DNA from 3 places in the Priestia sp. J2 genome. Region 2 is predicted to be linked to each of the others. Evidence: riboswitches for the same ligand, from Rfam matches in the RefSeq annotation. Region 2 holds a riboswitch; each other region holds the start of a gene.

Region 1 (3,175 bases), 1.4 Mb from region 2:
AAAGGAAAGATACGAATGCCTAGATGGATAAAAAGAATGCTAATTGTATTTATTACAGTATTTACATTTGGGCTTGTCACTCCACCAGAATATTTATACGTTGATGATGCAAAAGCGGACAAGCAACATAAAGCAGGGTATGTAAGAGAAACAACTCCTGTCACAGCTGTTATAGAAGATATTCATTTGCCATATGAAGAACCAAAATATGAAGACGTTTCATCATTTGTTACGTATGCAATGGAATCAGCTGAAAAACAGTCAGTGGAAAAATTCGGAACAAAAATTGGTCCTGTCATTGAAGATGAATTTCGTCAAGCAGTGTTACCTAAAATTGAAGAAGTGCTGACCGACATTGGCACTGAACTTGAACAGTCAATTCAGAATCTCGAGATAAGCGAGCACCCTGCTGCTGGCTACGGTGAAAAGATTTTCCATGTATATGACCGGGAAACCGGTCAGGACTTAATACGGTTTCATGTACGGCGTGAAAATCCTCCAAAAGATGGATACTGGTTTAATTTTCACTATCATGCGGCCGCAGATAATTTTCAAAAGCATTATGATTTAGGGAAAATTTATTGGAACCGAAACATGCCGCCTAAGTGGTTCAGCTGATAATAGACACAACATTCTACAATTTCGAAATGTTAGCTTTTTTAAGCTAGCATTTTTTTACGTCTAAAACCGTTATGGTCTAAATAAGCTGAAACATTAGCACAACGATAAAAAAATCGTTTATAATGAAGTCAGACTTCTTACTATAGAATTGTAGGAAGGAACGAATAGACGCTGGAGGTAACACAATGAAACAATTTACGGAAGAAAAACAATTTCGCGAACAAATTAAGAATGAAACACTAAGCGTTGGGATTTTTACGACAACGTGGTGTCCTGATTGCAAACGTTTGGATATGTTTATTGATGAAATCGTTGACGAAAATACAGATAAAGCATGGTTTAAAATTGACAAGGATGAGTTTGAAGAACTTTCTGCTGAAAACAATGTAATGGGTATTCCTTCTCTTCTTGTATATAAAAACGGTGAAAAAATTGCGCACCTGCACAGTGCAAATGCTAAAACGCCTGAAGCGGTCCGTGAATTTTTAGCAACTCTTTAATTCCCTAAGCTGCGAGAGCATTCTCGCAGCTTTTTTTGTGAGAATGGCTATTTCCATTTTTCGATGAGTGGGGTATACTAGGACAAGTGAATAATCGTAAAGCAATAAGGTCTCAATTTAAAGATTGAGTGAAAAGGGAAGTCTGGTGAAAAACCAGCGCGGTCCCGCCACTGTAAGCGCTTTGTGCGTAAGTCAGGAGACCTGCCTTATTGTTAGCTGTGAAACCTTCGAGGAAGGGTGAAGCAGGGTAATGAACATACATATCAAGTATAGTGAACGGATTCTTTTCCTGCTTATCTTGACGTTACCTGCTTTGCTTTCAATTGAAAGTAAAGCTTTTTTATTTTGAAGCTGCTGCCGAGCAGTATACATAGTCAAAGCGGAAAAAACGGGATAGCGCTGCTTTTTGCATGATCATTTGCTTTTTCTTTAACGTGGAGGTTTCGTATTCACAATGAACAATATATAGGGGGAGTATTTAGATGAAAAAATGGCTTTCGTATTCCATTATTGCGCTGTTAGTCATCGTACTTGCTGCATGCGGTGCAGGCAGCCAAAGCAACAGTGATAAAAAAACGAAGCAAGATACAGAACAAACGTCACAAGCTGCGTTTCCAGTGAAGGTAAAAGACGCGCGTGATAAAGAAATTACGTTGAAAAAACAGCCTAAGAAAATTGTTTCATTAATGCCAAGTAATACGGAGATTGTATATGCCCTTGGCCTTGAAAAAGAATTAGTCGGTGTCACAAGCAACGATGATTATCCTAAAAGCGTAAAGAAAAAAGCGCAGGTGGGAGATATGAACGTTAATGCAGAAAAAGTTATTGCTTTAAATCCTGATTTAGTGCTGGCACACGCTTCAAGTATGGGCGTTTCAGATGAAGTATTTAAACAAATTGAAAGTGCGGGTATTCCGGTATTTGTTGTAAAAGATTCAACAACGTTTGATACGGTTTATGATTCTATTACGCAAATTGGTAAATTAACGGGTAAAACAAAAGAAGCTAATCAAACAATTAAAGACATGAAAGAAAAAGTAGCTTCAATTGAGAAAAAAGCAAAAACGATTTCAAAAGAAGATCGTAAAAAAGTATGGATAGAGGTATCGGGAGCTCCTGAGATTTATACAACAGGAAAAGGTACGTTCATGAACGAAATGCTTACTATGATCGGTGCTGATAACGTAGCGGCTAGTGAAAAGGGTTGGGTTAAGTTTTCTGAAGAGCAAGTTGTTAAGTTAAACCCTGACGTTATTATCGCAACGTATGATGCAGACAAAAATGAGATTATGAAGCGTCCCGCTTGGAGCAGCATGACTGCTGTAAAAGAGGGGAACATCGAAAAGGTTGATCAAAACAAAATCAACCGCTTAGGACCTCGTATTGTAGATGGCTTAGAGGACTTAGCAAAAGCAGTATACCCTGAGGTGTACAATAAATAAAAAGAGGGACCATATTCCAGTTCGAATTGAAAAGGGGATTGGTCCCTTTTCACATCTTAAAATTGAAGAACGGCCTGAGCTTTTAATCATGAAAACCGAGACTTCTTATAAAACATACAGCTCAGGCGTTTTAGGAACAGGCATCACGGAAACGGACACCTTTTACAATCGATTTGTTCATAAAGACTATTATTCAGATACTCCTTCTTTAGAGTATGAGCAATATTTGATGAAAGAAAATGTGCGCCATGAGCAAATCGTAGGGTTGATGACAGCGGTTTGGTTAAAAGAAAGAGCGATTTACTGTTATGAAGGCTACGGAGTAAGAGTAGCTTCCGTGATAACGGCTGGAGTAGGAAACGCAGTGGATATTACAGCTGACGAAGCTGTCCCTTTCTATTCCTCTCCCGGTACAATTAATATGTTTTTTTTCGTGGAAGGCAGGCTTACGGATGCGGCGTTTTTACAGCTTTTTATTGCCGCTACAGAAGCCAAAACAAAAACGCTGTCACAGCTGGGTGTCATAGATCCAGCTACAAAGACGATTGCTACGGGAACATCTACGGACAGTATCTCAGTTGCAGCGTCTCAGCAAGGACCATTATATGAATA
Region 2 (3,175 bases):
AATCTTAATAGTAATTCCTAACTCTTTGGCATTAGACTGTATAAGCTGAGCAATTAAAGGCAGTTCTGGCAAAGAACTATATGTGACAAGAGAGAGCGATAGTGGCTTTCCATTTTTGATTGCTTTGTCATTTTTGATTTGATAGCCTGCTTTCTCTAAATATTTTTTAGCAGATGTCATACCTCTTTGCTCATTAGCAGTACTATCAGCAAAAGGAAATTGGGGTAAAAATGGACCTCGAGCCGCTGCCGCTTGATTGTTCATGATGCTGCTAACAATTTCTTTTCGGTTCAATAAGGTATCGATAGCTTTTCTTACATTTTCGTCTTTTAATGCGTCATTAGTTTGATTGTAAAGCAATAAATGGGTGCGCACACTAGGTACTCCACTTACTTTAAAAGACGGATCTGTTTGTAAAGTGCCCAAGCTTTCTAAAGGCGGGCGATAAATAATATCGGCTGTTCCAGATTGAAGAGCAGCAACTCGCGCATTAGCATCTTCGTTAAATCCAAAGATCGCACTTTTCAATTTCACTTTTCCACCCCAATAATTTTCATATCTTTCTAATTTTACTTGATTTCCTTGATCAAAAGACAAGACGCGAAATGGACCCGTACCAATGGGCTTCTTAGCTATATTAGAAGCATTAACATCTATAATAGCTGTATTTGGATGCACTAATTCAGAAGGAAATTTAGGCATTGGTTCTTTTAATGTAATTGTCAGCGCATGACTGTTCGCTTTCATTTCTTTAATATTTAAAGCGTTTTTCATCGCATAACTTTGGTCTATCGTTCTTTGAAGAGAAGACTTAACGGCATTTGCATCCAGCGCTTTTCCGTTTTGAAACGTGATGTTCTTTCTTATCATAAATGTCCATGTAAGGCCGTTATCTTTCGTTTCCCACTTTTCAGCAAGCCAAGGCTTTATTTTTAAATCGTCGTTGATTTTAACAAGCGTCTCCCCTACTCCCCCACGAACTGCTGTATAATTATCGTCCGTATGAGGATCAAGCGTTGCAGATGTAAAATTAAATAAAAACGTCACACTTTTATCCGTTTTCTTTCTTTCTTTTATACTTACGCTCTCTTCATTAGGAGCGCAAGCAGTGAGGCAAAGTAACATGAGAAATATCATAGATACAAGTTTTTTATTATTTATCATTCATTTTTCCACCTTCTATTTTAATACACAAAAAAAGCACTTCTAAAAAGAAGTGCTTGCCTTCACAACAAATTCAGATAAACGTATCCCTTGTTTATCGTATTTTTGATTCTGCCAAAACACCTCCCTATCCTCGTAGGTTATTGTGTGCTGCGATTTATGGCAGGTCTCCTGGCTTCAAGTCACTGCCTTATACCGCCTTCCCGTCTCTAAATAGACAGTGGCTTTTTGACATAAGGCTCCTTGTTACAGTGGCGGGACCGCTCCGGATTTTCACCGGATTCCCTTTTAAGGCAATTGAAAAACAATTGCCACCATAAAAGCTGGTTATTTAATTTAGTAGCGTGCTCTTGAAACTCTAGAAGTGGAAGCTGATGGTGAAATATCTTCATCATCAAATCCAGTGGCAATAACGGTTACCATCATTTCGTCCTTTAAATCTTCATTAATCACAGATCCAAAAATCATATTTAAGTCCTGATCAGAAGCGGACGTGACAATATCTGCTGCTTCCTGTACTTCGTAAAGACTCAGGCTGCTGCCGCTCGTAATGTTCAGCAGCACGCCTCTTGCTCCATCAATCGATGCATCTAGCAGCGGACTAGAAATCGCTTTTTTCGCTGCTTCAATTGCTCGATCTGATCCCGAAGCTCGTCCGATACCCATAAGCGCAAATCCTTGATTAGACATAATTGTTTTTACATCAGCAAAGTCAAGGTTAATCAGCCCTGGAACAGCGATTAAATCTGAAATACCTTGAATACCTTGGCGAAGAACATTATCTGCTTCACGGAATGCTTCAAGCATAGGTGTCTTTTTATCAACGATTTCAAGCAAACGGTCGTTTGGAATGACAATAAGGGTATCTACCGATTCATTCATCGCAGTAATACCGCCTACTGCTTGCTTGGTACGTTTATTTCCTTCAAACTTGAAAGGACGAGTAACTACTCCAATTGTTAAAGCATTTAGTTCACGGGCAATTTGGGCAATAACCGGAGCTGCTCCAGTACCAGTGCCTCCCCCCATGCCAGCTGTTACGAATACCATATCTGCGCCTTGCAGTACTTCTTGAATTTGCTCTCTGCTTTCTTCTGCAGCTTCTCTTCCTACTTCTGGATTAGCTCCTGCACCTAATCCTCGCGTTAATGCCGCACCAATCTGCATTTTCACATCTGCTTTAGATAAATTAAGCGCCTGAGCATCCGTATTAACGGCGATAAATTCTACCCCTTGTACACCATGTTCAATCATACGGTTAACGGTGTTATTTCCTCCACCGCCGACTCCAATTACTTTAATTCGCACTAATGGCGATACATCTCCATCAAATCCAAACATTCTAAGTTCCTCCTCAATGATCAAAATTACTTTCTCTTATTATCCGAAAAAACACGTGAAGAACCTTTTACTCCTATGTTTAACGCGTAACTGTTCTTTTGTTTTACAGATTTTATACATTTCTCTTTTAACCTTTAAATCTTTACATCTTTATGTAAAATTATTGTTGTTCCGAAGTTAGTACGCCGAACTCTTTTTTGGTTTTCCCACTCAAAACGGCATATAAGCTTATTGTATCATTCATTTGACAGATGTCTGTATTTAATTTTGAGTAAGATGTGACTAAGAGAATAATATTTTTATAGACAAAATGAGAAAAAGCCCTTAGAAATAAGGGCTTCTCTAGATAATAAACCATTTTATAATTTCCCAGTTAAGAATTGAGCTTCTCCCATACCAAAGCTCCAGTCAGCATTACCGTTTTCAACAATTGAAATCATAATGTCGCTTGGCTGAATTCCGCAGCTTTCTCCCAGCTCTTTTACAATTAATTTGTAAAGAGCTTGTTTTTGCTCTTCTGTTCGCTGTTTGCTCGTCACACTTATAATAACCAAATCCTTGCTTCTCTCAAAGCCAAGACCTGTATCTTCAATAATCATTTCATGAGCAGGATGCTGATGTACAATTTGATAACGATCGCGTTCTGGGACGCCAAAGGCTTCTAGCATCG
Region 3 (3,175 bases), 880 kb from region 2:
GTAATTGGCGGAATAAGGCCTGCTGTAGAAGCTGGAGTGGTAGTTGGCTTAAATGATATTTCCATCATGAAAGAACAAATAAAGACTTATATGAAAGATGGTTATAAGCGCTTTAAAGTGAAAATTAAGCCAGGCGCTGACTATGAGCTACTGAAACAAATTCGAGATGAATTTCCAAGCATTCCTCTTATGGCTGATGCCAATTCAGCCTATACGTTAAGCGATAGTGATTCATTGAAAAAACTAGATGAATTGAATTTAATGATGATCGAACAGCCGTTAAGTTCGGATGATATCCTTGATCATCGATTATTACAAAAGCAAATGAAGACGCCGATTTGCTTAGATGAAAGTATTGTGAGCTATGAAGATGCACGTCATGCAATCGAACAAAAAAGCTGCAAGATTATCAATGTGAAAATCGGTCGAGTTGGCGGAATGTCTGTAGCAAAAAAAATTCATGATTTATGCGCCCTACACGGTGTAAGGCTTTGGGTTGGCGGAATGTTAGAAGCCGGGATTTCACGAGCTCATAACATCGCCCTTGCCACACTGCCTTCTTTCACGATACCAGGTGACATTTCTGCGTCGTCTCGCTATTGGGAAAAAGATATTATTAAGCCCGAAGTAGAGGTAGAAGCCGGAGTAATAAAGGTGAAGGAAAAACCGGGGATAGGATACGATATTGATAAAAAGTTTATCAAAACAATCACAGCATTTGAAAAAGAATACAAATAATTAAAAACCGTTTTTTATGAAAAACGGTTTTTTTATTGATGTTGGCAATGTTTAGTAGAAAAATAGGACAAATTTTTTAAAAAGAGCACATTGTTCCATCAAGCGTGTCAAAACATGTTATGATGGAGTAGTTTGATGAAAAAAGTCGAAGGATTTTATCGTAAAAAACAAAATTATTTTTGAAAATAGGTTGATAGTTTTCTAAGTTGTCCTATATAATGTGTTTATAACATAACACAATATGTTGTTTGTTAAACAATAATAAAATACTATATTTTGTGTTTTCCAGTGAAAAAGGTGTCTGATAAAAAGACTTAAAAGGGAATTTGGTGAAAATCCAAAGCTGTCCCCGCAACTGTGAATGCTGATGAAATAAGGAGATCCACTGTGAGTAAACATCATGGGAAGGCCTTAAAGTAAAAAGAAGCATAAGTCAGGAGACCTGCCTTTTTTATGTCGTTTTATCTTCTTCGGGAGGTGAGAGGGTAGAGCGAGGATTGAGAAAAGACTTAGTGTCTTCTTCTATCTTCGTTCTATTCGCTCACCGAGGTACGGTGAGCGATTTTTTATTTTGAAGTGAAGAGAGGAGCCATATTTATGGTGAATACATTAAAGCCTACAATTCTACATGAATTAACTGCATATATTGAACGTTTAAAAAAAGAATTTACGCAACTTGATTTTTCTTTGTATGAGGAAAAGGTTATTCAAACTGTTACAGTAAAGGAAAATATGACGGACGAAAAGGTTGCAAACGTACTAATTTTGGCAGCCCTAGAGCGTATTTCAATGGAAGAACCAGATTGGACGTACGTGGCGGCAGACGTCTACTTAAACGAACTATATCGAAAAGCAGCGGACAACCGAGGTTATGATAAAAAAGAGAAGTACGGTTCGTTTTATCAGCTTATTCAAGAACTAACAAAAATCGGCATTTATAATAAACAGCTATTAAAAACATATACAGAAGAAGAAATTAATGAAATTGCTTCAGTCATTATTCCTGAACGCGATCGTTTATTTACATACATTGGATTGCTGACATTAGCAGATCGCTATTTAGCGACATCACATGATAAGCGTGTATACGAATTACCGCAAGAACGTTTTCTTATCATTGCTATGACGCTGATGTCTCAAGAAAAGAAAGAAAATCGAACAGCATTAGTAAAAGAAGCGTACTGGGCGCTTTCTAGTCTATATATGACGGTTGCCACACCAACACTCTCAAACGCAGGAAAGAGCTACGGACAGCTATCTAGCTGCTTTATTGATACGATTGATGACAGCTTACGCGGTATTTATGATAGCAATACAGATTTGGCCACGCTTAGTAAAAATGGAGGCGGAATTGGTGTCTACCTCGGTCATATTAGAAGCCGAGGAAGTGATATAAAAGGTTTTAAAGGCGTATCATCAGGAACAATTCCATGGATGAAACAGCTAAATAATACGGCTGTAAGTGTCGATCAGCTAGGTCAACGACAAGGAGCTATTGCTGTATATTTAGATGTTTGGCATAAAGACATTTTTTCATTCTTAGACGCGCGTTTGAACAATGGTGATGAACGCCAGCGCACGCATGATTTATTCACTGGCGTATGTTTGCCAGATTTGTTTATGGAAAAAGTAGAAGCACGTGAAGACTGGCACTTATTCGATCCTCACGAAGTTCGTACGCTGATGGGCTACTCGTTAGAAGATTTTTATGATGAAGAAGAAGGCAGCGGTTCGTTCCGCACTCGTTACGCTGAGTGTGTAAACAATGAACAGCTTTCAAGAGAAACAGTGCCTGCTATTGAGATCTTCAAGCGCATTATGCTTTCGCAGCTTGAAACCGGAACTCCTTATATGTTCTATCGTGATACGGTTAACCGAGCTAATCAAAACCGACACGCGGGCATGATTTACTGCAGTAACTTATGTACAGAAATCACGCAAAACCAAAGTACAACGGTCGTAACAGAGGAAATTACGGAAGACGGAAAAATTATTATTACAAAGAATCCGGGCGATTTTGTTGTATGTAATCTTTCTTCTATTAACTTAGCGAGAGCCGTAACTGAAGATGTACTTGAACGTTTAATTCCAATTCAAGTACGCATGCTTGATAATGTTATTGAGTTAAATGATTTGCCGGTACTTCAAGCAAAGCTAACGAATCAAAAGTACCGCGCAGTAGGGCTTGGCACATTTGGCTGGAACCATTTGCTTGCCTTAAAGAAAATAGCATGGGAGACAGATGAAGCGGTAGCATATTGCGATGAATTGTATGAACAAATTTCTTACTTAACCGTGCAGGCAAGCATGAACTTAGCTAAAGAAAAAGGCGCATATCCATTATTTAAAGGCTCAGATTTTGAGTCAGGCGCTTATTTTGAAACACGTGAATACACGAGCGAAGCGTGGAGTGAACTGCGTAGCGAAGTTCAAAGCA

The links. Region 2 has a riboswitch for cobalamin ahead of nikA (nickel ABC transporter substrate-binding protein). Riboswitches for the same ligand answer to the same signal wherever they lie in the genome.
Region 1: it holds a riboswitch for cobalamin, as region 2 does, so the genes downstream of both, LJY09_RS09550 (ABC transporter substrate-binding protein) here and nikA (nickel ABC transporter substrate-binding protein) in region 2, are expected to answer to the same signal.
Region 3: it holds a riboswitch for cobalamin, as region 2 does, so the genes downstream of both, LJY09_RS24190 (ribonucleoside-diphosphate reductase subunit alpha) here and nikA (nickel ABC transporter substrate-binding protein) in region 2, are expected to answer to the same signal.

The regions. Positions count from the first base shown of each region.
Region 1 covers NZ_CP086208.1:1,904,730-1,907,904, forward strand. The annotation lists gene LJY09_RS09540 (YpjP family protein) at 16-618, shown strand; gene LJY09_RS09545 (thioredoxin family protein) at 807-1,121, shown strand; cobalamin riboswitch at 1,212-1,345, shown strand; gene LJY09_RS09550 (ABC transporter substrate-binding protein) at 1,604-2,563, shown strand; gene LJY09_RS09555 (adenosylcobinamide amidohydrolase) at 2,652-3,175, shown strand, end outside.
Region 2 covers NZ_CP086208.1:485,524-488,698, reverse strand. The annotation lists gene nikA (nickel ABC transporter substrate-binding protein) at 1-1,164, opposite strand, end outside; cobalamin riboswitch at 1,308-1,498, opposite strand; gene ftsZ (cell division protein FtsZ) at 1,501-2,505, opposite strand; gene LJY09_RS02590 (tautomerase family protein) at 2,865-3,175, opposite strand, start outside.
Region 3 covers NZ_CP086208.1:4,675,349-4,678,523, reverse strand. The annotation lists gene menC (o-succinylbenzoate synthase) at 1-738, shown strand, start outside; cobalamin riboswitch at 1,017-1,203, shown strand; gene LJY09_RS24190 (ribonucleoside-diphosphate reductase subunit alpha) at 1,336-3,175, shown strand, end outside.